One region of the Paenibacillus sp. Y859 genome, then DNA from elsewhere that is predicted to be linked to it. Evidence: riboswitches for the same ligand, from Rfam matches in the RefSeq annotation. Region 1 holds a riboswitch; each other region holds the start of a gene.
The links. Region 1 has a riboswitch for cobalamin ahead of AC1TO8_RS04205 (S-layer homology domain-containing protein). Riboswitches for the same ligand answer to the same signal wherever they lie in the genome.
Positions count from the first base shown of each region.

Region 2: another riboswitch for cobalamin. It lies ahead of AC1TO8_RS12825 (anaerobic ribonucleoside triphosphate reductase); the one in region 1 lies ahead of AC1TO8_RS04205 (S-layer homology domain-containing protein).
Region 3: another riboswitch for cobalamin. It lies ahead of AC1TO8_RS09680 (ABC transporter substrate-binding protein); the one in region 1 lies ahead of AC1TO8_RS04205 (S-layer homology domain-containing protein).

Region 1 covers NZ_JBXCIZ010000001.1:833,849-844,473, forward strand. Annotated here, with positions in the region: gene AC1TO8_RS04205 (S-layer homology domain-containing protein) at 1-4,351, opposite strand, end outside; cobalamin riboswitch at 4,512-4,711, opposite strand; gene AC1TO8_RS04210 (uracil/xanthine transporter) at 4,749-6,047, opposite strand; gene AC1TO8_RS04215 (DUF4127 family protein) at 6,287-7,993, opposite strand; gene AC1TO8_RS04220 (hypothetical protein) at 8,620-8,838, shown strand; gene AC1TO8_RS04225 (MarR family winged helix-turn-helix transcriptional regulator) at 9,182-9,604, opposite strand; gene AC1TO8_RS04230 (NADH:flavin oxidoreductase/NADH oxidase) at 9,601-10,625, opposite strand, start outside.
Region 2 covers NZ_JBXCIZ010000005.1:44,536-55,160, forward strand. Annotated here, with positions in the region: gene AC1TO8_RS12795 (antibiotic biosynthesis monooxygenase family protein) at 1-289, shown strand, start outside; gene serS (serine--tRNA ligase) at 388-1,680, opposite strand; gene AC1TO8_RS12805 (hypothetical protein) at 2,059-2,628, shown strand; gene AC1TO8_RS12810 (ribonucleotide-diphosphate reductase subunit beta) at 2,925-3,956, opposite strand; gene AC1TO8_RS12815 (ribonucleoside-diphosphate reductase subunit alpha) at 4,342-6,675, opposite strand; gene nrdG (anaerobic ribonucleoside-triphosphate reductase activating protein) at 6,723-7,223, opposite strand; gene AC1TO8_RS12825 (anaerobic ribonucleoside triphosphate reductase) at 7,220-9,193, opposite strand; cobalamin riboswitch at 9,231-9,494, opposite strand; gene AC1TO8_RS12830 (MTH1187 family thiamine-binding protein) at 9,715-10,017, shown strand; gene AC1TO8_RS12835 (glycosyltransferase) at 10,330-10,625, shown strand, end outside.
Region 3 covers NZ_JBXCIZ010000003.1:144,397-155,021, reverse strand. Annotated here, with positions in the region: gene cobT (nicotinate-nucleotide--dimethylbenzimidazole phosphoribosyltransferase) at 1-738, opposite strand, end outside; gene AC1TO8_RS09690 (ABC transporter ATP-binding protein) at 780-1,556, opposite strand; gene AC1TO8_RS09685 (FecCD family ABC transporter permease) at 1,553-2,599, opposite strand; gene AC1TO8_RS09680 (ABC transporter substrate-binding protein) at 2,596-3,603, opposite strand; cobalamin riboswitch at 3,860-4,073, opposite strand; gene AC1TO8_RS09675 (histidine phosphatase family protein) at 4,207-4,803, opposite strand; gene cbiB (adenosylcobinamide-phosphate synthase CbiB) at 4,794-5,765, opposite strand; gene AC1TO8_RS09665 (adenosylcobinamide amidohydrolase) at 5,765-6,496, opposite strand; gene cobD (threonine-phosphate decarboxylase CobD) at 6,510-7,601, opposite strand; gene lplA (lipoate--protein ligase) at 7,771-8,772, shown strand; gene AC1TO8_RS09650 (hypothetical protein) at 8,782-8,973, shown strand; gene AC1TO8_RS09645 (YqkE family protein) at 8,994-9,254, opposite strand; gene AC1TO8_RS09640 (ABC transporter ATP-binding protein) at 9,305-10,282, opposite strand; gene AC1TO8_RS09635 (ABC transporter permease) at 10,286-10,625, opposite strand, start outside.

The sequences.
Region 1 (10,625 bases):
AACTTGTATATCCGCCATCAGCCTTCTGGGAGTTCGATAACCATACAATGCCTCGATCCACAGCAGCTTTCACATTCGGATGTGTTGAATAATACGGCGTAAGACCTTGAATGGCCATCGCAGTAATATCGGCATCCGAGACATCAGGCCGCTCGCCTAATGCCCAGCCACCTCCACCAATCTCTCTTTTCAAAATAAACTCTATTAGCATTTCTCTCGTTGTCTGTGTCTTTACACTATTCACAATCGGTATTTCATAATGATGACTATCCAATGCGATCAGAGCAAAGATTGGTCCATTGATACCTTGTTTGATTAGAGTATCGAAATCCGCGAGAGGCTCCCGTAAGTTATATCCCGCTACATTGTCAATTCCTTTGCCCATTGAAGTTAAAGCCAAAATAACTCTATCGTATTCCGTATATTTAACACTATGCAGCTTCCCTGACTTTTCTTTCAGTATCTTCTCTACATTGGCATAGTATTTAGCATAATAGGCATCTGGAATGTATACTTCCGAACGCGCTAACCCCAAGACCGTCCAATCCCCGCCAACACTAGCTATAACTGGGTCAGTAATTGCCTTTTGCAAAAAAACTGCTGTATCTTGAATTGTTTTCTTGACCTCTTTGTTCACTACTTTACTTACATTTTCAACTTTCACTTCATCTTCAACGGTTACTTTATTTCCATTCTTATAATCGTAGGCCCGAATAGCGACAACTGCTGCCATCTCTCTTGTGACTGAATCTTTGGGTTTAAATTGACCATCACTACCCAACATTAATTCAAGCGCAACAATGGTCTCTACATCTGTTCTAGCCCAAGCGGATACCTTATCGCTATCTTTCATGACAGTCGTAAGCTTGATAGGTTGAATATCCAGTGCTCTTATGACCGTTGATGCCATTTGCTCGCGAGTTATTGTATCATTTGGACTAAATTCATCATTAAATCCCGTAATGATTCCTGCCTTATACGCAGCATTAACATAAGGATAGAACCAATCATCTGCAGCAACATCCTTAAAGCTAATGACCTTGTCCGTTTGAATATTAAGCCCTAGAACAGTAACCAATATTTTGGTGAACTCTGCTCTTGTAATGTTAGTTTTCGGATTGAATTTACCATTGTTACCTTGGATAAATCCATTTTTCGTAGCTTCACCAATAGCCTTATACGCCCAAGACGAGATGGCATCGGCATCTGTATACCATTTTTTCAAATCAACATTATTTACTGAATCTACTTTGTTTGCTACATCAGTTTTGCTTACAGTGTAGGAAACGAAAGTCGTGAAATGGTTTGTTTTTACAATTAAATCGTTACCGCTAACAAAAGCATAGGTTTTCTTACCAATGTCTTTTGTTGCCTGAATGCCTAGTTGTTCTGTTTCATAAATCTTGATAGGTGTGAATTTATTGGATTCAACAAACCCTGGAAGCTGCCCTTTTGCACCCTTAAAGGTTAAAGTGAGTGGCTTATCAAATACAACCGAACTACCTGTATTCCCTATAATGAAGGCTTGATTAATTTTATCCAGCTTCTCATTGTTATTTAGGTTAGATTTGATTAACTCCTGAATCTTAGTATCATTCGGAGCTATCTTTGTAATCAACTCTATATTCGTATTTCCGCTTATTAATTGGGTACCTTTCTCAATAACTAGTGAAATATCCCCTTTTGTAACTGTGATCATGGGTATATTGCTTATGACATCTTTAAGAGTAAGGAATACTTTTGATGTAACATCAGGAATGTTAATCGTGATATTAATTGTGTTTTTCAGTTCCTTCGCAATATTCAAGGTGTAATCCTTTTGAATATCCTTTGGAACATTAATAACAGGTGTTTTATCATCAGCATGAATGACGATTCCTTGACCAAGCGAAATTGAACCAACTGGAGTCTCCACATATTTACTGAGGTCTTCTCCTAAGTCAGCACCTAGATCAGTAGTGTAACGCCATTGTAGCGTATCGCCATCACTCAGAGTATATTTACTTGCTCCATAGTTGGGGTACCAACCGTTGACATTATACATCCAGCCACTACCGCTACCGTGGTCAAATTCTCCATCGCCAGCTATAGATTCTACATATACGCTTCCGTATTTTTCAGTCCAATTATAATAGTGGCTGATACTTCTGTTATCAAGCACTCTTTGTAATACTGTCCATGCTGTATCACCAGCTTGCAGTTCGACGCTTGTAGATGTAACCACATAGCCTTTGTTGATAGTCAGCTTATCGACTGAAAGAGTCACATAGTGTTTAGGTTGAGGAACAGGAATGGTTCCAGTTCCGCCTCCGGTATCCCCACCATCACCGTCACCATCACCGCCAGGCGTTTCTATCACGCTAGAAGTATATGCTATGAAATCAGTAAAGTGGTTTGTTTTGACGATTAAGTCATTTCCATTGTCGTAGGCATACTCATTATTGCTACTATTTAGCCCTTCTGAATCACTAGCAAATTTGGGAATCGCATGAATGGACCCACCTTGGATATAAGCAGCATTCTTTCCACTCATGTCCGTAAAGGTTAACGTAACAAATTGGCTAAACTCTATCCTTGTATTGCCGCCCATGGAGAATGCCTGGACAATCCCGTCCAGCTTCTCTCCCTTAGGAACAATTGCATTAACTTTATTGATTAATGCCGTGTCAGTTCTATCTTGAGACGTAATCAATTCAAGTGAAGATGCATCACCACTTATCACTTGCGCACCCTTCGGAATAACTAAGGATACATTACCCTTCGTAGCCTTTAATTCAGGTAAACTGCTGTTCACAGGCAAATGAACACTAACCGTCGATTTCTTATCCGCAGGGATTTCTACTGTTATTTCTTTGTTGCTATCCGCTGGATTGATAGGAATGATGTAATCTAGCTCATCTTGTGGAATGACAACTGCTGGTTGATCTCCAGATGGCAATATGACTTCTATTTCTTTCGGTGTCTCTGGTAGTTCTGGTACTTCAGGTACTTCAGGTAGTTCTGGTACTTCAGGTACCTCATCAGTCATATCATAGAGGCGGTTTTTACCATCTACAAATCGGTCATAAGCAACAAGAGCATACGTACCTTGATCCGTAGCCATTCCATCAACTTTCCCTGATGCAATATGCTTAAAGCCACCTTCAGGTAAAGCAAAGGTAAGTAAGGCATCCATAGCTGACTGCCCATTCTTAATAAATCTGGCGTCTGTATGTGGATCGATACCCAATCCGGTTAAAGCTACAATAACTTGTGCAGTACTTTCAGTGTTTGCAGCACCCCAAGTTGAATAGCTACCATCATTATTTTGGCCTTTAGACAACCATGCAACCGCTCGATCTGCTGCAGTTTTAACATCATTATTTATTGAATAATATGGCGTAAGCCCTTGTAGAACCATTGCCGTTATATCGGGATCTGGAGTCCCACTACCTAATGCCCATCCTGCTGCTTCATCGGTGCCCTTCTTTATCTCTTTATCTAAAATATACTCAATGAGCATCTCTCTCGTTGTTTGAACAGCCACTCCTTGCACTTGTGGAACTTCGTAGTTCTTACTATCAAGTGCAATCAGAGCAAAGATTGGACCATTAATACCTTGTTTAATCAGAGTCGCATAATCCGCAAGCTTTTCAAGTTGATTATAGCCACCTACATCAGTAACCCCTTTACCGATAGAGGTTAATCCTAATATTAGCCTTGAATGCTCTGTATATTTAATATTATGAAGGATTCCCTTTTTTTCCTGTACTACTTTAACTACATTGTTATAGTAGTTTTCATAATAGTCACTAGACACCAGATAATTGGCTCTTGCTAGTGATAAAATCGACCACTCTCCGCTAGTCGTTCCTAATGTCGGATTATCTACAGTTTGAACAAGATAAGCAAGATTTTTATCTAACTGCTTCTTTACAGCATCGGTGGATGTGGATCTTACTTTGTTAACGACAACTTTGTAATGGACGACTAGAGTTTCCTCTGCTTTATTTCCTGCACCGTCCATTGCAGTTATTGTAATCATGTTGTTCCCAGAATTTAGAGAAGCTTTGTACTCCTCATTTGATGCTGTTATAGTGATTCCATTTACCCTAACCTCTGGCGTTATATCGTGATATACATTGTCTGTAACCGTTACTTTAAAACTCAATTCCCTTTCTGTTACTTCCTCATTATTTGCTAGTCCTTCTACTACAATAATTGGACTTTCAGTATCTTCCTCTTCCATATTCGTATGTACTTGAGGTGAAGATTCTATTACATCCGCATATGACACCATTGAACCGGTTGATAACATGGACAAAAATAAACTTACAACAAGTAACCAAGCTATGAATCTATTATTTCTCATTTGTACAAACTTCCTTTCATTCTCTTGCTCGTAGTAAGAAACATGATGACACCAACACAACAAAAAAACCTCTCAACTTGAATCGTTAGGAGGTTTAGGTTTAATAGAATATACAGCTAAATAGCAGCACTAATAAACACCTCCCTATCCTTCGTAGAGTTAAGGCATATCAAAACAGGCAGGTATTCTGGCTCAAGTATCATCATCCCTACAACCTTCCCAGTTTCCCAGTGGTTTCTTGCAAGGACTCCTCTATTACAGCGGCGGGACCGCGTGGGATTGTCACCCACTTCCCTTTTAACCAATTGATCGTTCAGTCTATCGAACTAAATCATTGGCACCTGTTTCTCATATTTTATTATCTTGGTCATCATCATATCTAATATATGTTCTTTTGTCATGTTAATATTTTCTTGTCACGATCTCCCCATTTAATAGTAGTCTCCATGATTAATGAGATAAGGACTCCCATGATGAATCCATTACTAATGATGGGTTGTACAACAGTAGGTAGATTAGCAAACAACTTAACATCCACTGACATCAGACTTACCCCTATGAGAACTGGTGCTGCAACCCGATGAATCGTGATCGAATCAAATGTGTATCCCTTCAAACTTTTAAAAGAAGTTCCCAACAACTGAAGATAGGCAATGAATAGCACTGCGTTCCCTACTGAGATCGGGAGTGTTGCCAACATTAACCCAAGGGGTGGAATGATTCCTAGAATGATAATAAGTGCTCCGCCAATAAAAAAGGGCTTGCGATGAAAGATTTGCGTACTTTCCAAAAAACCGATAGAAGAAGCAAACGGTGCGTAAGATACAAGTCCGAATAACGATGCCACCATACAATATGCACCTGTTAAGAAAAGGGAATTTCGATATTGGCTCGTTGAAACCTCTTCATTTAATAGTTTGGACGCTGCTTGAAGAGATGCGATCGTATTGCTCATATTAATAAAACAACCTATAAAAGTAATCGTAATAATCCCGAATTGCAAATTTGGACTGCCCAGTGGAAATATAGAAAAAACACCAACAGCATCCCCATTTAGGGTGTTTGTAGTTGGAAAGAACATAGCATAAAGGCTCCATCCTACAACTATTCCGATTAATAACGAAAAATTGCCGATGTTCTTACTTCCTTTAATTTTTAAGAGACCTACAAAGATAGCGATTCCTAATGAGAACAATGTGATCGGCAAATCCAATGTCCCATCTTCATTCACTGTCAACATACCCTTGAAAAAGATAAAAGCGAGCTGAAATGTTAACAGTAACAAAAATACGTTCATTACCATCGGACTGAATACTTTACGAATAAAAGGAATCGCCTTACAGGCAGCCAATATCATAATTAGAGCCCCGGCAAGCAGCATTCCTGTAGCAATTCCCCCTCCAATTTCGCCCAAACTAAGTCCAAGTGTAGGAGCAGATAAGCATAAGTTAAGAATTAAAGCCCACATAACACCCGAATGACCTTCCATCAAGGGAAAGCGATGACCAATTAAGCCCTGTAAAATACACGCGACACCTGTCACAATGAGCGAACTCCGCAAAATGGTAGCCACTTCATGTGGAGGTAATTCAAAAGCTAAACCGATTGAAATTGGTACAACGACAATGTTAGCAAAAATAAAAAACACCCATTGTATCGATGCAAATATCGTTACTCGAGAAGAAAGTTCCTTCATACTCACCCTATCCTTTATGTAACTGCAAAATCCTTTGAACATTTAATTATAACCACATACTCTTAAACTTGCAAAATCGCAATCTGTACGATTTAGTTGGTCTTAATAGATTTTGCCAAAAAAACAAAGACTGACCAACCATTTTTGAGGTTTCAGCCTTTGGTTCTGACTTGGTATTATAATGAAATCATTGTTATTAGTGCTCATCATCAAGTTAATCATTTATTATAGATACCGTATCATTTCAATGTAACCTTAGGGCTTAAGGTAATTTCAAATACACGCTTCCAAATATAATCAGGATTTGCATACGCAAGTGATGCGCTAACATATTCTGAGAATAACCACGTTGACCCGCTAATTTGGCGTACATTGCAAGATTTCGTCGAAGAGCCGATCCGGAAGGCACTTTTCCCTGCAAGAGTACTTGTGTAAGTCTGCATTCGATCTCTCAGGAGAATAATCATATGGTTGTAGTCACTCGTCGAGTTGAAAAGACCCATATTTTGATCCGGATAAAGAACATTCGTATACAGCGTATGTTCTCTCGAAAAGGTTCGGATTTCGGCAATGGCCACTGCTTTATAGTAATAGTCTTTCAAGAAACGTTTGAACAAAAGCGCCCCATGTGCATTCACTGCCTTCTTAAGGGCTGCGGGATGCGTTTCCGTTACCAAATATGCGTACCGTGTCTGCCCCATTCCGAGTGCAATTCCTATTTTGTTCCCCGCAGTATTCCACGCGCTGTACCCCAAAAGGCCGCCAGTGAATGGATTGTCCAGTAAGGCCTCTGTTACCGTTTCATTAGCTGCACCGTTGGCAACAAAATCAATTGCGATGGTCGGGATACGATTGTTACCATTAGATTGAATACGGCTTACTGCACTGGATACTTCGTTAGCGTCCGTAATTGCGATAATTTCCAGATCATAAGAGCCACACGTAACAAATTGACCTCCAATCATTTCAACATGATGCTGAATGTTCTGATGCACACTCATATACTCGTATGGGTTAATTATCGTTGAACCATTAGGTCCATAGTAATGTACCATGTATCGCGGCTTTGCTCCGCAACGATACAGCTGGTTCGCCATGCGGGCCATGAGCGAATAACCCAAGCCATCTGCGTCAGGAAGAATAATAGCACGCTCAGAACTTTGTTCTTGAGTACCGCCTCCGAACCAATCATTGATTCGTCCTTCAATAAAGGAGATTTCATTTGCCTGTACTCCCTCGGTAGAGGAATCATCGACACCAATCGCAAGAAAGTCAATATAACCTAACCGAGCAAGTTGATCTAGGATATAATAGTTCGACTTAAATTTGTGAATTCGTGCGTTATAATATTGCTCCTTGTCGAAGTTGACCACATCTCCAAAAGGCGTGCTGTCCGTTTTTATATTATAACCGTTTAGAATGTCATTGAAATCAGAAAAGTCTTTTCGTGGCTGTTGATTAAAGCTACGGGACTCCGTATAAGCGTCATAATCCTGACCCTCAACATACGCTGATGTAGCCATTCGCATGACGGTATCTAGAATATAGAGAGGCTTATCGGGATAGCACTGCTTGATTTCGCGAATAACGTCTAACAAATTTGTCGTGGTAACATCATAGTTCGGATAATTCTCTCCACCACTTGTGCGAAGACGTCTACTTCCGATTAATCCACCGTAGGCGAGCATATCCGTTGAAATAATGAATCCATCAACAGATGATGCATTATCGAGAATGAATTGGCGAATGTTCGACTTGGCTCCAAAGGTGGGTGAAGATGTGCTTAGGAGCGTCGATCCCGATTTTGTTTTTTGTGAGTCAAGACGATTCTTAATATCCTTAATACGTGGCGTAATGACCTCAATTCCAGCCGTTTTCCCCAGAACGATGACATCATCCAAGTTTACCGGACGGTCGTCAAGCGGTACATACAGAACTCTTTTCATATAAACAACTCCATTTCAGTAGTGATAGGCACATAAGTTCATTCCATTTCTTTTCCTTCATGTTTGTGCCTTCACTTATATAGGTAATTCATAGTTCGAAAAAACAACCGACAAGTATTTTTTTTTATAATAATCGACTCGCTATTCTTCTTCTCTGTACGTTTAATAGATTAAATTACCTGCGTCCGTTGGTTCTTCAATTCAAGTTCATAACCAAGTCTTACTAAAATATGGTACAATTAACGGAACACATGTTCCTGTATTGTTTGTGGAAATGCACTTAGAATTTCCCTATAGATATATGGACCATGTAGAAGGGGAGCGATTTAATTGGTATTTGAGACACAACAAAGTATTTATGAACGTTACAAAACAGAGGTTTATCGTATTGCATGGAGGTTACAGTATCGAGCTAAAGTCATTAATAAACGGGAATGTTCTTTCTATGGAATAGAGCCTGCTACACCCAACTTCACTACCTCTACTGAAAACAAAATCGTAGTTCAACAGCTCATAGACACTTTACCTCCATACGGAAAGATCATTCTGTATAAACTCTATATACAAGATCAGACTGAATCCGAAGTCGCTCGTCAACTAAAAATGAGCCAACAGGCGGTGAATAAATGGAAGCGAAAGATGATACAGAAACTATCCCAGACAGTGAATTCCTAGACTTACTTCATTGTGCAAAACAAGATGATCATGAGTCCATGTTGGAACTCATTGAATTGTTTAAAGAAGACATCCTTCGACTAAGCAAGTTTATCTATATGCCGCAAGAAGATGCCATATCTCAAATCGTTTTAGAGTTTCTTGAATATATTAAGAAAAGTAAGGATTAACTCTATATTTTTAAGCTGAAGTACCTTCATTTCCCTAGCTGTCATAGAACAAGTTTGCCGCCATCGTTCGACTCTACTCTTCCATTTCTCTAAACAAATTGAGAAAATTCGCCCTATGCACCGATACGGTGCTCTTCGTATATCATGGCAGCATTAATCCACAGAATTGTATAATTTCTTATATTTTAAAAAAAACGGGTCCTCTACAGGACCCGCTTGGATTATTTTATATTAAGTACAACAATTTCCACCTTCTAATGTATAACTGGTGCCTTCATATGGATCATTAACTTCCCCTTTTAAAGTAGGTTTTCCATGACTGAAGTAAGCTAGAACATCTTTATTATTGTTTTAACTTCAGCATTTGTTGCAGTAACTGTTCTACTTCTATCTTTGGAAAAGCCACAAGTAAAGTTTCTTTAAAAGTTACTTGTGATTTATCGAGCTTATCTTGACCTATTTGTGTCAATGAAGTGTAGATACTTCTGCGATCATTATCGCATGCATGTCTTTGTAAAGCCCCACAGCCTTTTGCTTCAAATCGACTTACCAGTCTGGATACAGCGCTTTGGCTTAAACCAACCATTGACTCCAACTTTTGCAATTTCAGCTTCTTTTCTGGTGCTTCAGACAAAAATAACAGCAAATAGAATTCTTTTAATGACAAGTCATGTTTCTCTTGTAGATTAGCTTCTAATTCATTAGCTACGTTCATTTGTATATGCGTTAATGTCAACCAGTTAGTTATAAGGTCATTGTTCATCATTTGATTCTAGGAAATCCAAGTTCATACTGTTTCGGCATGTCTATTCCTTTATTAAGGGCGACTGCAGCCTCCAACGTCCAGTAAGGATTTCTCAACATTCCCCGTCCTACCGCGACAAGGTCAGCATCTTCATTCCCGATTACCGCATTGGCGAGCACGGGTTCATCTAATCTTCCAACCGCAATAACAGGAACATTCAGCTTCTCCTTGAATTCTCTAGCCAACGGAACTTGGTAAGCTGCATGCGTTCCTGGCATTCCTGCCGCAGCAATAGCTCCTTCTCCACCTGCACTAATATGAAAAATATCTACTCCCGCTTCTTTATATACCTTGCTGAACTCCAGACTCTCTTTCATTCCATATCCGCCTTCAACATATTCCTTAGCGGAAATACGTAGGATTAAAGGCATACCTGTTGGCATTTCACTTTTTGCTGCATGAATGACTTCTTTACCAAACAGGGTTAAATCTTCTCCATATTCATCCGTTCTACGGTTTGTTAGAGGCGAATGAAACTGATGAATAAGGTATCCATGCGCACCATGAAGCTCAATGACATCAAATCCCGCTTGGATAGCTCGTCTTACACCTAGTCGGAATTTCTCTACCATCCCTTTCACTTCTGCAGTTGTTAGTTCCCTCGGCGTTTTAGATTCAGAGTTAAAAGGAACTGACGATGGGGCTACAGGAACCGGAGCATCCTCAGCCTTACGTCCTGCGTGGGCAATTTGAATACCCACTTTAGCGCCATAAGAATGACAAGCCTCAACAATTCTTGCCAATGCAGGAATCTGTTCATCGGACCAGATCCCGAGATCATAATCGCTAATTCGGCCATCAGGTTCCACATCAGCCATTTCAATAATAATTAACCCGGTTCCACCGATTGCTCTGCTCACATAATGCATATAATGCCAATCCGTAGCGATTCCATCTTTGTTATCGACAGAATATTGACACATCGGAGGCATAACCACACGGTTTTTCAATTTTAAATCCATCATTTCATAGGGCGTAAATA
Region 2 (10,625 bases), on a different contig from region 1:
ATCAGCTGTTTTGCATATAAAGCCAGGGTTAGGAGAAGACTTCGAGTATAACTTCAGACAAGCATCTAAGATTATTTCAAGTATGAAGGGATACATCCATCATGAATTGCAGAAATGTATGGAGCAAGACAATAAGTACATTCTGTTAGTACGCTGGGAAACCCTAGAAGACCATACGGTTGGATTTAGAGAATCTGCGGAGTATCAGGATTGGAAAAGCCTATTACATCATTTCTATGATCCGTTCCCAGTAGTGGAGCATTATATCGATATTGATTTAGACAAGTAGAAACGGCTATGCCGTCCTTTTTTCAAGAAGGTTATTGCTTTCTTATATTTTTAAATAATAGCTTCTTAAGACTTAGAAAAGTCTAAAGAAGCTATTATTTATGTGATGTCATGTTTGGGGATTAGTCTATCCAAGCCACCCATGTATGGGCGCAGTGCCTTGGGAATATATATTGAGCCATCCTCTAATTGGTGGTTCTCCAACAGTGGAATCAGAATACGCGGGGATGCAACGGCTGTATTATTTAGCGTGTGGCAATATTGTAGCTTCCCGTCGGCATCTCGGTATCTTATATTTGAACGACGAGCCTGGAAATCTAAAACATTGGAAGATGAATGCGTCTCCCCGTAGGCTTGACGGCTGGGCATCCATGTCTCGATATCATATTGCTTATACGTTTTTTGCGACATATCTCCTGTGCATACGGACATCACCCGATAAGGAAGCTCTAATAATTGAAGAATTTCCTCCGCATGACCTGTAATTTCCTGCAATATTCGCTCCGATACTTCAGCATTATTTTCACAGAGCACGACTTGCTCCACTTTGGCGAACTGATGCACTCGGTATAGACCTCGAACATCTCGCCCTGCTGATCCAATCTCTTTACGGAAGCAGGCCGACATACCAGCAAGTTTGATCGGTTCTGTCACATCAATGATCTCATCGCTATAATACGATACTAACGATACTTCAGAGGTTCCTACTAACCACTTGTCCTCGCCTGAGATCTCAAACGTCTGATCCTGTCCTGTTGGGAAGAAACCTGTCTTTGTAAGTGCTTCGGGCCGAACCATCACTGGAACGTCCATCGCTGTGAATCCATATGACGTAAGTAGGTCCAATGCCAAACGCTGAACGGCTAGATGTAAATACAGACCTGAGCCCTTGAGGAAATAATTCCGGCTCCCAGCAGTCTTCACACCCCGTGGAATATCAATAAGATCATGGAGTTCTCCTAATTGAACGTGATCTTGTGTCTGAAAGGAGAATGATGGTGGAGTTCCGACTTGTCTTATCTCCATATTGTCGCTATCATCTCTGCCGAAGGGTGTGTCAGGAGAGACGATGTTAGGTACTAACGTCATGCGTTCTTCACATTGTTGAGCGGCATGAGTTAATTCAGATTCAATTACACTCAACTGCATATTGATCTCTTTTACTTGTTCTTTAAGAGGTTCAGAATCTGGCTGCCTTCCTTGTTGCATAGCTGTAGCGACAGCTTGAGTCAGTCGGTTACGATGAGCTCTTAAATCTTCAGTCTGCTTCAATAGATCGCGTCTCTTCAGATCCCAGTTCAGTAAATCGGTGACTGAAAGATCTATTCTTTTCTGTTCAGCCGTTCTTTGTACCAAGTCCGGATTGTCCCGGATAAATCGGATGTCTAGCATGTCTCACGAGCTCCTTTGTTAGTAAAATGCACAAAAACGCCCTCATCCTTTGGGACGAGGAGCGTCTGCTCGCGGTGCCACCCAACTTGATCGAATCTGTCTATGACAGTATTCGATCCTCTTTTGGTTCCGCGGTAACGGACGGATGCCGGTTAACTTAGGGAGAGGAAATACGTTCTCCGGTCGCTAACGCCTCACAGTTGGATGCTGATCATAGGCGCAATATCACTGTTCAATTCTTTGTGGATTATTATAGCGTATCCGAGGAATAAGTACAATATGCATTTGCTAATTCAGACCATAATTGAAATACATTTTGTCTAAAGAAGGAAACCAAATCCATATTTATACGTTAGTGTAAGAGAGGAGGGATTTATTATGAAGAAAAAGACCAAAGTGATGACAAAGGCGATCATCGCGGGTTCAGTGATACTAACCTGTTCTCTATTATTAATGGCTTCAGGCTGTTCACCAGAAAGTGATGAGACGGCTGCGATAAACGTAGGTAAGAGTTTAAAAATGATGCAATACCAGGTTAAAGTTGTGGATATCGAAACGGAGACAGAAGATATGTTGGAGGCAATAGAGGCAAAATTGAAGGTAGAAGAAGCATTCAAGCCATTATTGACAGAAAGGGGATACGAAGGTTTCGTAGCCAACAGACAAAGCGCAATAGCTTCACAGTATGCAAGTAGGAATATGGTTAATATGCAAGTGAAACAAATTCAATTCGAAAATATGAAACAAGATAATATGGAAAAGGATACATTCTCCTTTAGCTATAGCATAGATATTGAAATAAGCCCCTCAGAACTAACTTCGTCCCGTGGCCATAGTGTAATCACCAAAACAGGACATATGACAGTCGTGAAAGAGGATAACCAATGGAAAGTATTAAAAGACCTAGACAAGGGGTTCTTCGGGGATGAATTAATGATAGATGAATGAAAATATAATGGTGTGTGTAATAACGTAAGTATTCTAACGGAAGCAGAAGACCTTATTGGGCTGAAAACAGTACTTTTGAATTTCTAAGGGAACTGAGTGACCTTATATGGCCATTTCCTCTGGATTTAGGTCGTTTATTTGCATATAGAGGCGTGTATTTCCGTTAGAATTTCATAGAGGCGTTGTTTCACGAAATAGTGTCTGTGGGTGCCGTTAGAAATCCAATTATAAAAGAAGAGGATGGGTATGGAGCATAAGCCCCTTCCCACCCTCGCTAGTTACTATAATCATACTTATTACAGATCGTCAAACCCGTTATCGTCGCCCACTTTACCGTAGTTACGAGATTTAGCTTCGAAGAAATCCGTCTTCGTTGAATTCAGAGCGTCATCAGAGAAAGGCTTAATCCAAGGCATACAATTCACATCCACACCTTCATAAGCTTTGTCCATCCCCATTAAAGTAAGACGCTTATTCGCTGTATATTTGATGTAATCCTCCAATTCATTCAAGTCAATTCCACGAATATTGCTAAGAGTATAATGTGCCCAATTGATCTCTAATTGAACAGCTTCGTCAATCGTTTTGTATACATAAGCGATGTTCTCTTTCGTGTTAAGCTCTGGGAAATCAAGAAGAAGTTGCTTGAACACCTCAGCAAAGAAATAGCAATGCTGATTCTCATCACGTTGAATATAAGAGATCATTTGGCTAGTACCCATCATTTTTTGATCGCGAGCCAAGTTATAGAAGAAAGCAAACGTACTATAGAAGAAGATACCTTCCAAAATCAAATCCGCAACCATAGCGTGGAAGAACGTTTGTGGAGACTGCTCATCCCGGAAGGTTTGATAAATATTTGAAATAAAACGATTGCGTTCTAGAAGAACCGGATCATGCTTCCAATACTCAAAAATCTCCTTCTGCTCTTGATCAGAAACAATCGAAGAAAGAACATACGAATAAGATTGGTTATGGACAACTTCTTGTTGAGCAATAATAGCTGAGATCGCTTCTAATGAGGAATCAGTAAAATATCTTTTTACATCCCCGACAAACATCGTCTGCATAGAATCCAATACAGCAAGTAATGAAATATTAATCTTGAATACGCGTTGCTCTTCAGGATCCAATCCTGCAAACTGCTGTGCATCCTTAGACATCGGAATTTCATCGGCAATCCAGTGATTTAACAATAGGACCTTATATAATTTATACATATGAGGCATACGAATATCGTTCCAGTTCAGAATACCCGAGCATTCACCTTGAATAATTTTTGTAGATTGGTTTGGTGCTTCCGTGTTGAAAATTTGTTGCAATTTCATTTCTATTACTCCTTTTATTAAAAGTACTTTTAATCTTCCGTATTTGCGTAGCAAACAGGTGCAGAGAAAGTTACTTCTGCATTTTCTTGGGGTTATGCCCTTCCGCATTTGCGGAGCAAACAGGACATGTAGCTCGCGAAGCCAGAGCTACTTCACTTCACTCGTAGTGGAGCGGGTCCCCACCGCATTCGCGAAGCGAACAGGGAGGACGATAAGCGCTCCTAGCACGAAACGTTCCTCACAGATAAGCACCCCATCCTCTCACTCCGCCAAAGAGTTTCGGGTGTCCAGAGGGCAGAGCCCTTGGGGCCCTCCTGAAAGCTTCCCTTGGGAAGCTCACTTCGGAAGCATATGCTTGGAAGGGAGGGTGGGGTGGGATCGAAGGTTATGACGAGCAGCTCTCACATTCATCAATCGTCAACGCCCGGCTACGTACATAGTAAGTTGTTTTCATGCCGGAACTCCAAGCATGAAGATGCAGCGATAGGAAATCGGTCGCTTTAATGTCAGGACGAACGTACAGATTGAAGCTTTGGCCTTGATCCACATGACGTTGGCGAGCAGCGGCCATGTTGATGGACCAATGTTGGTCTAGGTTAAACGCTGTTTTATAGAACCAGATCGTCTTATCAGATAGATCCGGTGCTGGGTTAGCAATCTTATACGTTGTTTTCTCTTCATAAGATAGCAATTCATACAATGGATCGATGCTGGCTGTGGAGCCGGCGATAATGGAAGTGGAACCATTAGGTGCAATAGCGAACATCCAAGCGTTCCGTACACCATTCTGTTGCACCTCTTGTTGCAGTTCCTGCCACTGTGAAGTCGTTACGTACTTACCTTCACGTTGGCCATCTGTGTAGCCACGTTGTGTAAAGTACTGACCACTTTCCCAATCAGAGCCCTTAAACTTCGGATACTGACCTTTTTCCTTGGAAAGTTCCATACTTGAACGAACGAGCAGGTAGTTGATTTTCTCATAAAGATTATCATTATAAGTGACAGCCTCATCGGATTCCCAACGAATACCTTCGAGAGCTAATAGATGATGAAGTCCGAAAGTTCCTAAGCCGATGGCACGATATTGACTATTCGTATATTGAGCTTGAAGCACTTCAATATTGTTAATATCGATGACATTATCAAGCATCCGTACTTGAATAGGAACGAGTCGATCTAGCACACCCGCTGGAACAGCGCGAGCCAAGTGGATGGAGTTTAAGTTACACACGACGAAATCACCAGGAATTTTCGAGATGATGATTCTTGTTTGTCCGTCCTTCGTAACGAGTTCTTCCTTTTCTACAACGGTTGCCGATTGGTTCTGCATAATTTCCGTACACAGGTTAGAGGAATAGACCATACCATGTGCACTATTCGGGTTAGCCCGGTTGACTGTATCACGGTAGAACATATATGGCGTACCTGTCTCAAGCTGCGACTTCATAACACGCTTCATAATATCGATCGCTGGAACGGTAATACGAGACAACACAGGATGATCAACGGCTTCGGCATATTTATCACTGAAGGAACCTTGACCAAGCGTTTCGTCATAGAAATCTTCAAGTCCAAGTGGACGACCGTTGCTATCTTTCCAGCCCATAACCTTTTTGACTTCATGAGGACAGAATAGATTCCACATCCCACGATTCTCTACAGCACTCATGAATAGGTCAGGAATACAAATGCCGTGGAATACGTCATGTGCTCTCATACGCTCGTCACCATTATTTAATTTGAGATCAAGGAACGCGAGAATATCTTTATGGAACACATCGATATAGACTGCAATGGCACCTTTACGTGTACCTAATTGGTCTACGCTAACGGCGGTATTGTTGAGCTGACGGATCCAAGGGATGACACCTGAACTCGTATTTTTATGTCCACGAATATCTGAACCACGGGCACGTACTTTGCCGAGATAGACACCGATTCCACCGCCCATTTTACTAAGACGAGCCGTATCGGTGTTAGAATCGAAGATGCCTTCCAAAGAGTCATCAACGGTGTCGATGAAGCAACTGGAGAGTTGTCCAGCAACTTTCTTGCCAGCATTAGACAACGTCGGGGTAGCTGCGGTCATATATAAATTACTCATCGCCCAATAGGACTCCTTCACAAGCTCCATGCGTCTCTCAGCAGGCTCTTTATGCATAAGGAACATAGCGATGATCATGTAACGTTCTTGTGGAAGCTCCATAATATGTCCATCGAAATCTGTCGTAAGGTAGCGCTCTGTAAGCGTTAAAAGACCGATGTAATCGAATAAAAGATCACGTTTATAATCAATGAGTTCACCAAGTTCTTGGATCTGCTCTTTCGTATAGTATTCAAGTAATTCTTCTCTATATATACCTTTGTGTACCAAATCTGTGATCAGTGGGTAAAGTGCACCATAAGGCTCATCGGCATACGATTTATAACGGCGGTGATGAGCAGCTTTTTTATATAAAGTAGTAAGTAAAGAACGAGCTGCAGCAAACTTCCAGTTAGGTTCCTCTTTCGTAACTAACTCTAATGCAGACATGGTAAAGGCGTTACTAATATCTTCTCCTGTAACTTCATCACGGCGAAGCTTGGATAATACACCGCGGATCAATTGATCCTTATTAAGCATGTCCAATCCTTCAAGAAGGCGATCAGTATAGATGGAGAGACGCTTCTCATCAAAAGCGAGCTGGCGGTTATTCGGTTTTACTACGAAATGTGGCATGAATGTCTTCCTTTCAACATGAGTATTTCAATTTGTGATATTTAAATTTACAACAGTATGGCATCGTTGTAAATCAAACTTGCCTGAATGTCTATAATACGCTGATTTGAACTCCCACGGAAGGGGAGACTGGTATTCTTTAAAGATTGTACAAAAGGACCATCGATGACGACTTGGCATTTCTGAAGCAGACGGTACTCTGCCGAATGAACGGAGGCCATGAGATCCTCATATATATAGCCGGTATAGATCCATACAGAGAAGTTAGGGAGGCTTAGTCGGACCTTATCAATGAAATCAGCCGCCTCATCAGCTGAGAAGAAAGGATCTCCCCCAGCAAGCGTCAATCCTTCAAGTAAGGGGTTATTAGCCATGTCATTGATAATTTCTTGTTGACGCTGTTCCGTAAAAGGTTCTCCGTAGTTGAAATTCCACGTTGCCGGATTGAAACAACCTGGACAGCGGTGACGGCAACCACTAAGAAAGATGACGGCCCGCAGGCCATCACCTTCGTTAATGGATTCAGGATAGTAGCCACAAATATTCATCGATGTTTGACCCGATCTCGTACCTCAGCTTGCTTAGCAGCATTAAAGCGCGTCTGATAATCACCTGTTAGGTAACCGGTCACTCGCCGTAGACGGTACATGGGTACGTCGGATTCGAGTGTTCCACACTGTGGGCACGTATCCCCGATAATACCTTCGTAATGGCAAGAACCACAACGATCAATAGGATGGTTAATGCTGAAATAGCCAATATTTTGTGATAATGCAAACTGAACTATTTTGAGAAAGGCAGTTTGATTACTACGCACATTTCCATCTAATTCAATATAAGAGATAGCTCCTGCATTGCACAATTCATGAAAAGGAGCCTCAAGCGAAATTTTACGCGCAGCTGGCAGATTATAATATACCGGTATATGAAAAGAATTAGTATAATATTCGCGGTCTGTTACACCGGGAATGGAACCGAATATTTCTCGATCCTTTTTCGTGAACTTACCCGATAGACCTTCAGCTGGTGTAGCCATCAATGTAATGTTAAGATCATACTCGTCACTCTTCCGATCACAGTAACGACGCATGGAGGAGATAAGTTCCAAAGCTTTGGCATAGACTACATCACTTTCAGCATGATGTTTACCGTACATGGCCTTCATACATTCACCTAGACCGATGAAGCCTATAGATAAGCTACCATGTTTCAAGATTTGTTCTACCTTGTCGTCAGGACCTAGTAGTTCTCCACCTTCCCAGACTCCTTCGCGCATCATAAAGTCTGAAGCTTTGGCAGGCTGACGGGCTTGGATTTTGTAACGGTGTAATAGTCCATGTAGTGCGATATCCAGGAAGTGGTTGAGATCTTGTTGGAACCCCTCCTCATTAGGCGTGATATTACCATTAACTACACCGTGTTTGATACCTAATTTAACAAGATTAATCGTATTGAAGGATAAGTTCCCTTTACCGGATAGACGATTGCGACCATGTCGATCGGCAAGAACACGAGTACGACAACCCATCGTAGCGAATTCAGTATTGGGATCTGTTGGATCATAATACTGTAAGTTGAAGGGAGCATCTATGTTGGCGAAATTAGGATATAACCGTTTGGATGAGCATTCTACGGCCTTCAAGAAAAGATCATAGTTAGCATCCCCTGGTGATTGATTGATACCACGCTTACATTTGAAGATTTGAATGGGGAAGACAGGTGTTTCGCCACTTCCAAGTCCATTCATAGTTGCACTAAGCAAGCTATCAATGATCATTTGGCCTTCAAGTGAGGTGCATGTCCCATAATTGATGCTAGTGAAGGGGATCTGACCTCCAGCACGGCTGGACATCGTATTTAGGTTATGGATTAAGCTCTCAGCAGCTTGAAGGCATTCTGTCCTAGTTTCTTGCATAGCAAAAGAATAAGAACGTGGATGAGAGTTAGGTAACGATAAGTTACCTAGATGGATGTTACACTCTTCGACCACAGAAGTCTCATTAAAGTAGTGTACCCCTTTTTGAAAATGCTTCGCAAATGACTTGGCGACATATGGAGCTAAATCATGATCCAGTTTGCTCCCGGAAACGCCGCCGTATTGAGAATTTTGCTGACATTGAAATATTATCGCAACTAATGCCATCGCAGTTGAAATGGATTGTGGTGTGCGAACACTACCACTGCCAGTGCTGAAGCCCCGTGCTAGGAGTTTGTCGAATGGAATGAAGATGCAATTCGTGCTACCCACCGCATATTGATCAAGATCATGTACATATAAATCATTGTGATCCACGGCAGCCATGAGTTGTTTGGGGATTATGTAATATCTTGCGTACCATTTAGCATATTCACTGCCGAATTTTCCTATTTTTCCTGAAAAGCTTTCGCCATTTAGATTGGCATTCTCACGTAGCATTTCCACGTTGAGACTCTCTGTAATATCGTGTCCAAGACCTGATACCTCATGTAGCATTTTCTCTTCCAAGGAGAAGCTACTTCTAGGTTCCATAAGTACCATGATTATATTCCACCTTTCCTATTTCACCGTAGGATGTATTGTGTATGTCGAACAGGCAGGTCTCCTGACTTCCCAAGCAAACGAATTCGTGCTTCATATGTAGATGAAGTTCGTTTATTCAGCAACTAGCGCCTTCCCATAAACTTATGCTCACAGTGGCAATGGCTGTGCCTATTCGACTGCGATATGCAGCTCGAATCTTGGGTTACAGTGGCGGGACCGTGATGGAATTGCACCATACTTCCCTTTTAAGATCCGGATTTGATGTAGTAGCCGAATCACCTGTTTTCACTATATTTAGTGTCGCTATATAAATCTAACTCAATATATGGTGTTTGTAAACATGTATTAATGAAATATTCTATGAAAAAAATCATGAAAACCCTGCCAAGCCTTCTATGACTTGCGTTTGGGGGAGGAATAAATATTTATGTTATCTTGTGAGTTCAAAAAGCCAGATTTTGCGAAAAAAATACGAAATAGCTACAATAGATTAAGAAGTGTAAGAGGAGGAAATAAACATGGCGATTGCAGAAGTAACAGTTATCCCGATAGGGACGCAAACAACAAGTCTAAGTGCTTACGTTGCAGATATGCAGCGAGTTCTGAAAGATCAGCAGGGAATAACGTATCAATTAACATCGATGAGTACGATTATTGAAGGGCCTCTTGAATTCGTATGGAGTGCTATTGCCGCTTTGCATGAATCACCATTTCTATCGGGGGCAGAGAGAGTCTCTACGTCTGTTAAACTGGATGATCGTCGGGATAAGACTTCCTCTAGTGCACAGAAAATACAGTCGGTTCAAGAAAAATTAAAGTAATCTCAAATCTGCCAAAGAGTGACCATTGCTTTTTGGTAGATTAGAGTTATAATCCATGTGACGCGGATTCTCATAACTGAGAATTCGCGTTTTTTTGCTAGAGTAGAAAGTATAACCTTTCTGTACCATGACAAGAAAGACGCATCTAACCCATGCTAATAACCCTTTAACTAAAGACACGGACTGGCGATTTTCATATGTGAAAACGTATCTTTTAAGAGATTAGTTAAAAGCCGTTTCGAATCTTGTTTTTTACCATTTAATAATACAAGAATATAAAAGAAGATTTTCAAAATGAATGGGGTGAAGAAGTTGAATGATAAAGATGTAAGAGTGCTTATGATTTTGGATACCTTTGACATAGGTGGAACAGAGACGCATGTTCTTTCTCTTACAAGAGAATTATTAAAACAAGGAGTGACAGTTTTTGTAGCAGGGAACTCAGGGCCTTTGGAAAGTAAATTTAGAATGCTGTCATGTGAAGTCTATAATTATACAAAAAATAAGGAAGAATTTGTTGAATGGATACGAATCAATGAAATAAACTTGATCCACGCCCATTTAGAGAAAAGTGCCAAATATGCAGTACAGTTATCTCGGAAGTTAAA
Region 3 (10,625 bases), on a different contig from region 1:
TTCAAGTCCACCCACCTTAGCTAGAACATCAAGGGGATCAGACCGATCTGGATCATTCACTTTCAGCGCCTGCTCCACAACGCCAATCTTATGTTGTAGACGAGAATCGTCAATGCCAGTCCCTCTACCAACGGCATCTTTAACGCTAATAGTTGATAGTGCACAAGTCACTGCTGAGCTTGCCGTCGTATTCCCAATGCCCATCTCACCCGTTATAAATAATTGTACGCCACGTTTAATAGCATCTTCGACAACTTCAACACCAACAAGGATCGATTGGATCGCTTCCTCGTAAGTCATTGCTGGGCCTTGCGCCATATTTGCTGTACCGTACCTGATTTTCCGCGATAGTAGATTAGGATGGGATAACTCACTATTCACTCCGATATCTACGCATACAACTTCTGCATCTGCTTGTCGTGCAAGGACGTTAACAGCTGCACCCCCTGCTAAGAAATTATGAATCATTTGTGGAGTCACTTCCTGCGGGAAGGCACTTACGCCCTCTTCACATACTCCATGGTCCCCAGCCATAACAATAACTTCCCTATGAGCAAAAGACGGCTTTATTTCCCCGGTAATACCAGCGAGTTGTATCGCCATAGCTTCCAATTTACCGAGACTACCAGGTGGTACCGTCAAATTACTTATATGTAATTTGGCTGCCTGCATCGCAGCCTGATCAAGCTCAGGGATCTCTCCAATACGATTCATAAGTTCCATCATTCTCTTATTCATTCTTCATCTCTCCTCTGATATCAGTTGTTACTATGATTGATTCAATAACGAGACAGTAGGATCTGCGGGACAGCGCTAACTGGATGCTGAACAACTGCTGGATCGACGCCATAGACTTGTCGGATATTATCTTCCGTTAGTATTTCAGCTGGCGTCCCCATCCCAACGACTTGTCCTTCTTGTAACACTAACAGTTTATCACAGAATTGAGCAGCTAAATTTAAATCATGGAGTACTGAAATAACGGTAATCCCTGTTTCTTTACGCCAAGTAGCTACCATCTCCATGAACTGAAGCTGATAGTAAATATCCAAATACGTTGTCGGTTCATCTAGCAATAGAATATGAGGCTCCTGTGCCATCACTTTACCCAACGCAACGCGTTGTCTCTGTCCACCACTGAGTTCATCCAGTGGCCGATCACCCAGATCACTAAGCTGTAATCTTGTCATGATATCATCAATAATAGCTGTAGCATTATTACTCACATCTCGTCCGAGCCAGTCCTGAAATGGATATCTACCCATCTCTATAATATCTCGAACCGGATAATGAATGGCGGGCAGACCATCTTGCTGAAGGACAGCTAGCATCTGGGATAGCTCACGTCGGCTATAGCTTGAGACATGACGTCCCTGAATCGTAAGCTTCCCACTGCTAATCTGGTCCACTCCAGATATTAATTGGAGGAGTGTTGATTTACCACTTCCATTAGGACCAATGATTCCCCACCACTCACCTTCTTGTATCGACCAATCCACATCTCGAAGTGCAGAGATTTCAGCATAACGCTTGGATACCTTTGTCACCTCAATCATATCATACCTCCGTTCCTATGCTTCTTATTACGATACAACAGATACGCAAAGAACGGAGCACCAATGAATGCTGTAACGACTCCAAGCGGAATCTCCGTAGGCGCGAGAATAGAACGGGCAACGGTATCACACCACATCGTGAATATCCCACCTCCAAGCGCAGATAATGGAATGATGAGTCGATAATCAGGTCCCGTAATTAATCTAATAATGTGCGGTATAACAAGTCCTACAAATCCAATTACACCTGATACCGATACAGCCGCAGCCGTAAGCAAAGTGGATACGATCAATGTTCTTAGCTTAAGCCTCTCTACATTCAGACCCATATGTGCTGCTTGACGCTCACCAAGTGCCATTAAATTTAGAGACCGTGCACTACCCCATATCACAGCAAGTCCAACTAATACGTATGGCATCAACATAAGTGTATATGACCAGCCACGGAAGCTGAGTCCTCCCATCGTCCAGAACATGATTTCATTAATCGTCTGCTTCGACATCACAGTTAAGAAGGATACGATTGCACCTAGAAATGATTGCATAACAACACCTGACAAAATCAGACTATTCGTCGGAATTTTACCTCCATCACGCGCTAAAGATAGAACTCCCCATAAGGTTAATATTCCGGTTAGGAAAGCAACCAAAGGGAGAGTCCATACACCTACAAGCGAATACTGCAATCCGAAAAAGATAATAACAGCTGCACCGACTGAAGCCCCAGAAGATACCCCAAGTGTGTATGGGTCAGCAAGAGGATTTCGCAGCACCCCTTGAAATCCAGAACCGGCAACTGCAAGAGCTGCACCGACAAGCATCCCTAGTATAATTCTAGGCAATCTCACTTTCAGCAGTATCTGTTCATGTGCAGAACTCCATGTTGGAGTGATTGCATCACCTACCCAAGGAAATCGGTGTAATAGAATTCCTATGATATCCTTGATCGGAAGCTCCACAGCCCCTATTCCTAGGCAGAGCAGGAAGCTCACGATAAGCAATATTATCCCAAGTCCTCCGTACCCAGCCAACTTTTTACTCATGGCTGCACTAGTTCAGGATATATCATTTTGGAAATTTGCTTGAGACCTTCAGTTACTCTTGGTCCTGGACGACTAATCAAGTTATCATCTAATGCATGAATATCATCATTTTTAACTGCCGTAATTTGATCCCAGCCACTGCGAGCTTTAATAATCTCGTCTAACGTTTTCTGTGTGTTCTCTTCAATCACATTCTTCGAATACAGAATGACGTCTGGGTTATCATTAATAATCTTTTCCTCACTAATTTCACTCCAACCCGTTGTATCAGCAGCGACGTTAACTCCGCCAGCTAGGGCGATTAACTCGTCCATAAACTCGCCACTACCTACCGTCCAACCTATAGAGAACTCGATATACACTTTCTTCTTCTGATCAGGGGTTAGTGATTTAACAACTTCCGTCACTTCATCTCGCTCTTGCTTCATTTCATCTGTAACAGCCTTCGCTTCGGCTTGATGATCTGTAATCTGACCATACAATTCAATATTTGTGATAACATCATCTATTGATTTCGGATTGGTCTTGAAAATCGCAATTCCTAGAGCACGTAGCTTCTCAGTAGCTTCCGCACTCATAGAAATACCCGTAAGTACAAGATCTGGTTGCGCTGCTATAATCGCTTCTTCATTTGGATTGTACAGACCACCCATTTTAGGCTTAGTTGTTACGGCCGCTGGATAATCATCATAATCCGATACACCAACAACTTGATCATCTAATCCTAGCGCGAACAATGCTTCTGTCTCCGCTGGTGAGAGGGATATAATCTGCTTCGGAGCTTCTGTAAATGTAAATGTCTCACCTGTCGCATCCGTTACGGTCAGTGGATACTCCGTTGTCAGCTCATTAACTTGTTCTGCTGGTGGTGTGGCTTGCTCCGTTGGTGCTGGCGTAGGTTCGGATCCTTGCGCTGGTTCGTTATTATTACCACAAGCCGCAAGTGATAGTGCTAGCATCATTGCTAAGGCACCCGTAGTCCAATTCTTCCAAATCTGCTTCATTGTTCATTATCTCCCCTATTATCTATTGTACATACATGAGATGCTAGCCTTGTAATTTCAATGAATTCTCTCCGATAAAGGACATAAACATAGCAAAAAATCCTGATCCTCTATTGCTAGAAAGAATCAGGGATTACGTCTGTACAAACATCACATATTACTAATACGATATATGTATGCCAAGTGTTATAAGCCCGCAATAATACATCACAGGCACTTACACAAGCCAAACGTAATCCTTTCCTCGAAGGATCGCCGTACTTATTCTCACAAGGCAGGTCTCCTGACTCACAGGTTAACTAATAATCTCACCTTCCCATTCTGCTTATAGCAGTACAGTGGTATATGGAGAATATCCCTGATTCACAGTGGCGGGACCGTGTCGGATTTACACCGACTTCCCTTTTAACTAGAGTTAAAAGCTATTACTTCAGCTTCTAAGTTCCTAGACCTCATAAGTTTATAATATTCATTTAAATACAGATCTTGCTTCTCTATTCAAAATTATAGATCAAAAAGAGATACCTTACAAACCAAATGTTAATAATTCCTTATAGTTCGAGTTCAAAAAGTAAGCCCTTTGGACTTCCTCTAATCATAGGGCTACTTTAAGCGTCCTACCCATTGCCCCTCACGTATCGTAAGCTGCAGTGTTAACAAGCTTCCCGGATCAACCGAGATATCCCAGAACATCAAGTCAGGAATCGTCATCGTCGCGAGTTGTCTTATGACCCCTCCATGTGTAACCAGCAACATAGAATCAACGGAGTTATCATCTCCCTCCAAAACACACGCTAGACTATCCATGAAGTTCACCAGCCTCTGCTGAAAGTGTCCCCAAGATTCCCCCCTTGGAGGAGTCACTGTTTGAGGATTGTCCAGCCATTCTCGATACAACCTAGAATGCTTCAACTGATCGTAGGTCTGCCCCTCCCAATCTCCAAAATCCATCTCTCGCAAACGATGATCAAAGACTACCTGATCAGGTGATGTAGGATAGATCAAATCTAACGTTTCCCTACATCTCTTCAGATCACTGCAGAATACCTTTCGGAATATCCTTCCTTCAAGGGCTTCTTTCACTAATAAAAGCTCTGTCTGTGACTCTTCGAGTATTCCTATATCCGTATGTCCCAAATAACGTCGATCCTTATTCCACTGCGTTCTGCCATGTCGAATACATACCAATTCTAATTCCATAATGTTCCACCTAAACCCCATATAGCAAGTGCACATAACATGAGGAATAACAACGATGCGACTAGCATCAAACGTATAGTTGACTGAATATCCCTCTTCACCATTGGACGTGAGAATTCCCCCATATAGGCACGAAAAGACACGACACCATTATACGTATTCTCACCTCCTAGCCGAACACCAAGAGCTCCAGCTACGGCTGATTCAGGGAATCCACTGTTCGGACTCGGATGGAGACGAGCATCATGTCTTACGGTATGATAAGACCTTTTATAATCTAGACGCATAACCCAACTACTAACGACCAGTAATGCACCTGTTATACGAGCTGGAATGAAATTAGCGACATCATCCAATCGGGCAGAGGCCCATCCTATGTTAATATATTTATCATTCTTGTAACCAACCATCGAATCTAAGGTATTTACAGCTCGATAAGCCATCGCCAGTGGTGCTCCTCCAATAAGTGCATAGAACAACGGCGACACAATAGCATCAACAATATTCTCCGCAACGGTCTCTACCGTTCCACGGACAATTTCAGGCTCATCCAAATGATCTGTATCACGTCCAACAATCATTCCAAGTGATCTACGAGCAGCAGGTAAGTCACCACAATTAAGATGATCATGCACCTCCATCCCCGCATCCTTAAGCCCTTTCGTAGCAATCGTCGTAGCAATTAATACGATCTCAACACCAACGGCAAGCCATGGATGAATCATATATAGACCTCTCAACAATGCCCACGTTATAAGCAGTGCACCTCCTACAACAATAGTTGGAAGTAGAATTCCATATTTTTTTAACTTGATCGGATCTGACACATGACTACGAATATTCCTCTCTATCCGTTTGATACAATTCCCCATGCCGATCACAGGGTGAGGTAGCCAGCGCGGATCTCCAATGATCAGATCCAATAGGTAGGCAGCCCATAGAATGAATATGGCCAATTCCATCATACTCGCTTCACTCCCGCAACTCTTAAACCCTCTTGCACTGTAGCATAAACTACTCGTCCAATTGCAGCTCCTAGTTCAGTAGCTGTTCCACAGTATCGATGTTCAATAGTATGGATAGGAGATTGACTGACACCAAGAACAATAGAATCCGTCGTAGTTCCCGTAGCAATCAATCCATTCTCTGCATCCCGAATACCCAGATCCGATAGAGCAGCAGTCTTTGCCTCTACAGCTGTCATAATAGCATTTACCATCGCTGCTTGCGTCAGCTTCGCGTCAATCATGAGCATAATATTGATCGTTCCGGGTTGATAGGCTGGGAACGTAGTTCGCTCAGATCCAGCACGTGCACCGTTCGATACTCCCGCTGTTGTACAGCAGAACAAGGATCCGTCTTTACCGTCCTCTTCCAGAATTGCAGCATGTTCCAATCGAACAGCTGTCAACAATCCTGCTGTAGCTTGCTGTGGGTAGCCCCAATCCTTGAATAATTGCTCTATATCACGTTCTGGATCAGCACAGTTATAGAACCGATCTACATAAATATTAGCTATTCGATCGATTTTCCCTGTACCTCCCCCATATATTGCACTACTAAGGCTATCCACAGGGCTTGGGCATTGGAGTAACAAATGACGTTCTTGTCGGGTAAGTGTTAGACCTGGCCAAACGATAGAGGAATACACGTTATTTTCATCATTGATAAAAGGTGTTGTTGTTGTCATCATTATTCTCCTATTCTTATACTATACTCTCCATCACATTCTGTATCTCGACCAGAAATAACCGATTAGCTTCCGCGCCTTTGACGGCGATTCGAATATATTCATCCCCCAGCCCAGGATACATCGCACAGCTTCGAATTAATATTCCTCGCAGACCAAGTTCACGTTGCATATCTATCGCATGCCATGGTTCCGGAAGCTCCACCAATAGAAAGTTCGCTTCGCTTGGACTGACATTACACCCCAGCCTGGTAAGCCCTTGGGTAAGGACTATTCGCTCATTGGATATTAATTCTAACGTACTACGCTCGAATTCCTCACCACTTTCCAACGCTGCTTCACCCGCTAACAGAGCTAGTCCATTTACACTCCACGTCACCTGCTTACTCTTCATAGCTTGGATGACATCCGGATGTGCCAATGTATATCCCAATCGCAAACCTGGAATCGCATAGAACTTCGTCATGGACCGTACCAGTAACATACGAGGATACTTTGTAAGTTCCGATAACAAAGATGCTTGCTGTCGTTGCGGAATGAAATCTATGAAGGCTTCATCTACGACCAGATAGGTGTTGAATTGCTCAGCAGTTTCGGCTAATATCCTCAGCTCCTCAAGCGTATATTGCACGCCATTCGGGTTGTTAGGCTGACCAATGAATAGCAAATCCACTTGCTGTATCAACTGTCCTATGTCTTCACATGTTGCCTTCCAATCATTATCTTGTCTACCAAGTACCGAGATTACTTCCGTATTGAATTGTTCTGACAATTTCCTATATTCAGAGAAACATGGTTCGATAATACCGACCTTCTGTGGATGAAGTCCTAGTAAAATAAGCGACATACATTCAGCTGCACCATTTCCAACACAAATATTATTTTCACCAACACTTAGCTTGCGTCCAAGAATAGTTTTAAATCTCCTATGACCTGGGTCAGGATAACGAATAATTGACGATAATGCTCCCTCCAATTGCTTCAGCACTTGCTGAGGTGGACCCAACGGATTAATATTAGCGCTAAAATCGAGGAATACTCCCTCAGCTTGTCCATAAGCCTGTGCGGCACTTTCTAAATCTCCTCCATGACCGTAACGTTCTAGCATCCTAATTACCCCTCTGTCTTTAAATTGCCTAGGTATAGTTCCATTGTTGCCTAGGCTCTTCTATTGCGTCAATCCATCGTCCTTTGTTTCTATCTCATATTTAGTTTACAATTATACAAGATTCAACAATCATTACATACCTTTAAATAATGAAGGAGTAGAGTAAACTATGCTATTCATCGATAACCAAGGAATTCATGATCCTGCTATTAACTTAGCCATAGAAGAGTACGCTTTAAGACATCTTTCAATGGACGAGAGCTATTTGCTTTTCTATATTAATCAACCATCTATTATTATTGGTAAACATCAGAACACGATTGAAGAGATTAATCAGGAGTATTGCAAGGAGAACAATGTTCAAATCGTCCGTCGTCTTTCCGGCGGTGGTGCAGTATATCATGATCTTGGTAACCTTAATTTCAGCTTTATTACGAAAGATGATGGCCAATCATTCCATAATTTCTTGAAATTCACCCAACCTGTTATTGATGCTCTTCAAAAAATGGGGATAAACGCTGAGCTCACAGGGCGCAACGACATACAGGTTGGAGAACAGAAAATATCTGGTAACGCCCAATTCTCAACTCGTGGTCGGATGTTCAGTCACGGTACGTTGATGTTTAACCTGAACTTGGATAACGTTCAAGCTTCTCTCAACGTAAATCCAGAGAAATTCAAATCCAAGAGTACCAAATCCGTACGTAGTCGCGTAGCCAACATCAGTGATCTTATGGAAACCACTATGACGATCGAAGAATTCCGTGCTGAGCTACTTCGTTCGATATTCGGAATGGATGCGCAGGATGTACCCCAATACCACCTAAAAGAAGAAGATTGGGAGCAGATCAATCGAATTTCCAAGGAACATTATCAGAACTGGGATTGGAACTACGGTATATCACCTGAATCGAACGTGAAACATTCGAAGAAGTTCCCTGTCGGTATCATTGATCTGCGCATGGACATTAACGAAGGTAGAATTCGGAACATTAAGATTTATGGCGATTTCTTCGGCGTTGGTGATGTGACTGATATTGAGGATATATTACGGGGTAAAAGATACGATGAAGCGGAAGTGCGTGAAGCTTTATCTGATCTTGATATAAAGCATTACTTCGGTAATCTTGAAATGAACGATTTTGTTGGGCTTGTATTTCTGGAGGAGTAACAGTATTACATGTACACGAGAAGAAACCATATGACTTCACTAGTGTTGAGTAAATATTTTTGTGCGATGGCGGATTGTCCTTCAAAAGGCAATGTCGCCACCTTCACTACTATTGCCATTATCTTAAATATAGATATCTCACATGCTAGAAATAAACAACATGCAAAGAAACCACCGGATCTAGATAGACTCGCTAACTAATCTCGGTGGTTTCCTATATCTTATTTATATTTGCGCCAATCTTGTTTACTATTCTCGAACAAGTGTTCAAAATTGTTATCCAATTTCTTTTGCTCTTGCTTGCGTGCTTCTATCTTCTGCAGCTCTTGTTCTTCCTTCTTCTTCTTTTCCTCCGCTTTCATCGCATCCGCTTGAGACTTTAATTGCTCAAGTATTTCACCACTTAGTAAGTCCTTCAACGTAGTTGGTGTATAGTCAGAAGTTGGCTTGGGAGCTGGTGTAGATTGTTTTTTCTTAGCCATAGAATCATCTCCATTTCCAACTACATTATAGCAGTTTTTGATTACTCATTCTATGCTTTCACTTGATATAGTTCCTTAATCACTCTTTCGATGGGTAAGGCATTAATAGACATATCATGAATCGTATAGCGATCATTGACAATTCGAATGAACTCCTTAAGCTCTAGTTGTTCTGTATCTAGTTCAAGCTCAGCCTCGACTTCAGATACTTGCTTCAGAATTTTCACACCTTCAATTCCACTCCAATCTGCCTGTACTTCTGTCGTTAAGGTTACTGTCTTCTTAGCTCCAAGAAAGTTCCGTAGAACTCCCATTGAATCATCAAATACGATTTCCCCATGGTTGATCACAATAACCCGCTTCGCAAGCTTCTCTACATCTTCGAGATCATGGGTAGTCAGAATAAAAGTAACCCCCATTGCGTTCATTTCCTGAATAAAACTACGAATTTTCTCTTTAGCGATCACATCTAAGCCTATCGTCGGTTCATCTAGAAATACAACCTTCGGGCGGTGAAGCATCGCCATAATGAACTCGCATTTCATTCTCTCCCCCAGTGACAATTGACGTGTAGGTTTGCGCATCACTTCACTAACATCCAGCAGCTCCACTAGCTGATTCAGTGTTTCCTGAAAGGGTTCATCATCCAGCGCATAGATAGCTTTATTCATGTAAAATGCATCGATTGGGGGAATGTCCCATAGTAATTGCGACTTTTGCCCGAATACAGCACCAATATTCCGAACATATTTCTTCCTCTGCTTCCAAGGGGTGTACCCGAGAATCTTAACGTCCCCGGATGTCGGATGCAGAACACCTGTAAGCATCTTTAACGTCGTTGATTTCCCAGCTCCATTCGGACCAAGAAATCCCACAATTTCTCCAGCTTCCATCTCAAACGATAGACCTTTAACTGCTTGTACCTCTATGGGTTTACGTTTGAATAGACTCGCTAGGGTCTCCTTGAATGAAGCCCCGCGTTCATAGGTTGTATAATTCTTCTTTAATTGCCGTACTTGTATAATCAAGCTCTAGCCCCCCGCACTTGTATAGTTCTTCAACATATGATGCCAGAATGCTAGACCAGCCCCAAGAAATAATATACACATCCATGCAGCGATCCAAGTTCCCTCCGCAGGTCTTCCCAGGAGTGCTGCAGCTGGCAGGAATCCAATCATCGTGATTGGTATGACGTACGTCAGTATATTCTGAAAGGCTTTGGAGAAGATGGTTCCCGGATATAATCCGAACATCGAGACCGAATCAAAGATATCGTACACCCTACTACTCCCTACCCATTTAAACAACAGCCCTGATAGAATTAAGGAGACTGCAAACAGGACAAGCTGTCCACATAGAAACAATACGCCG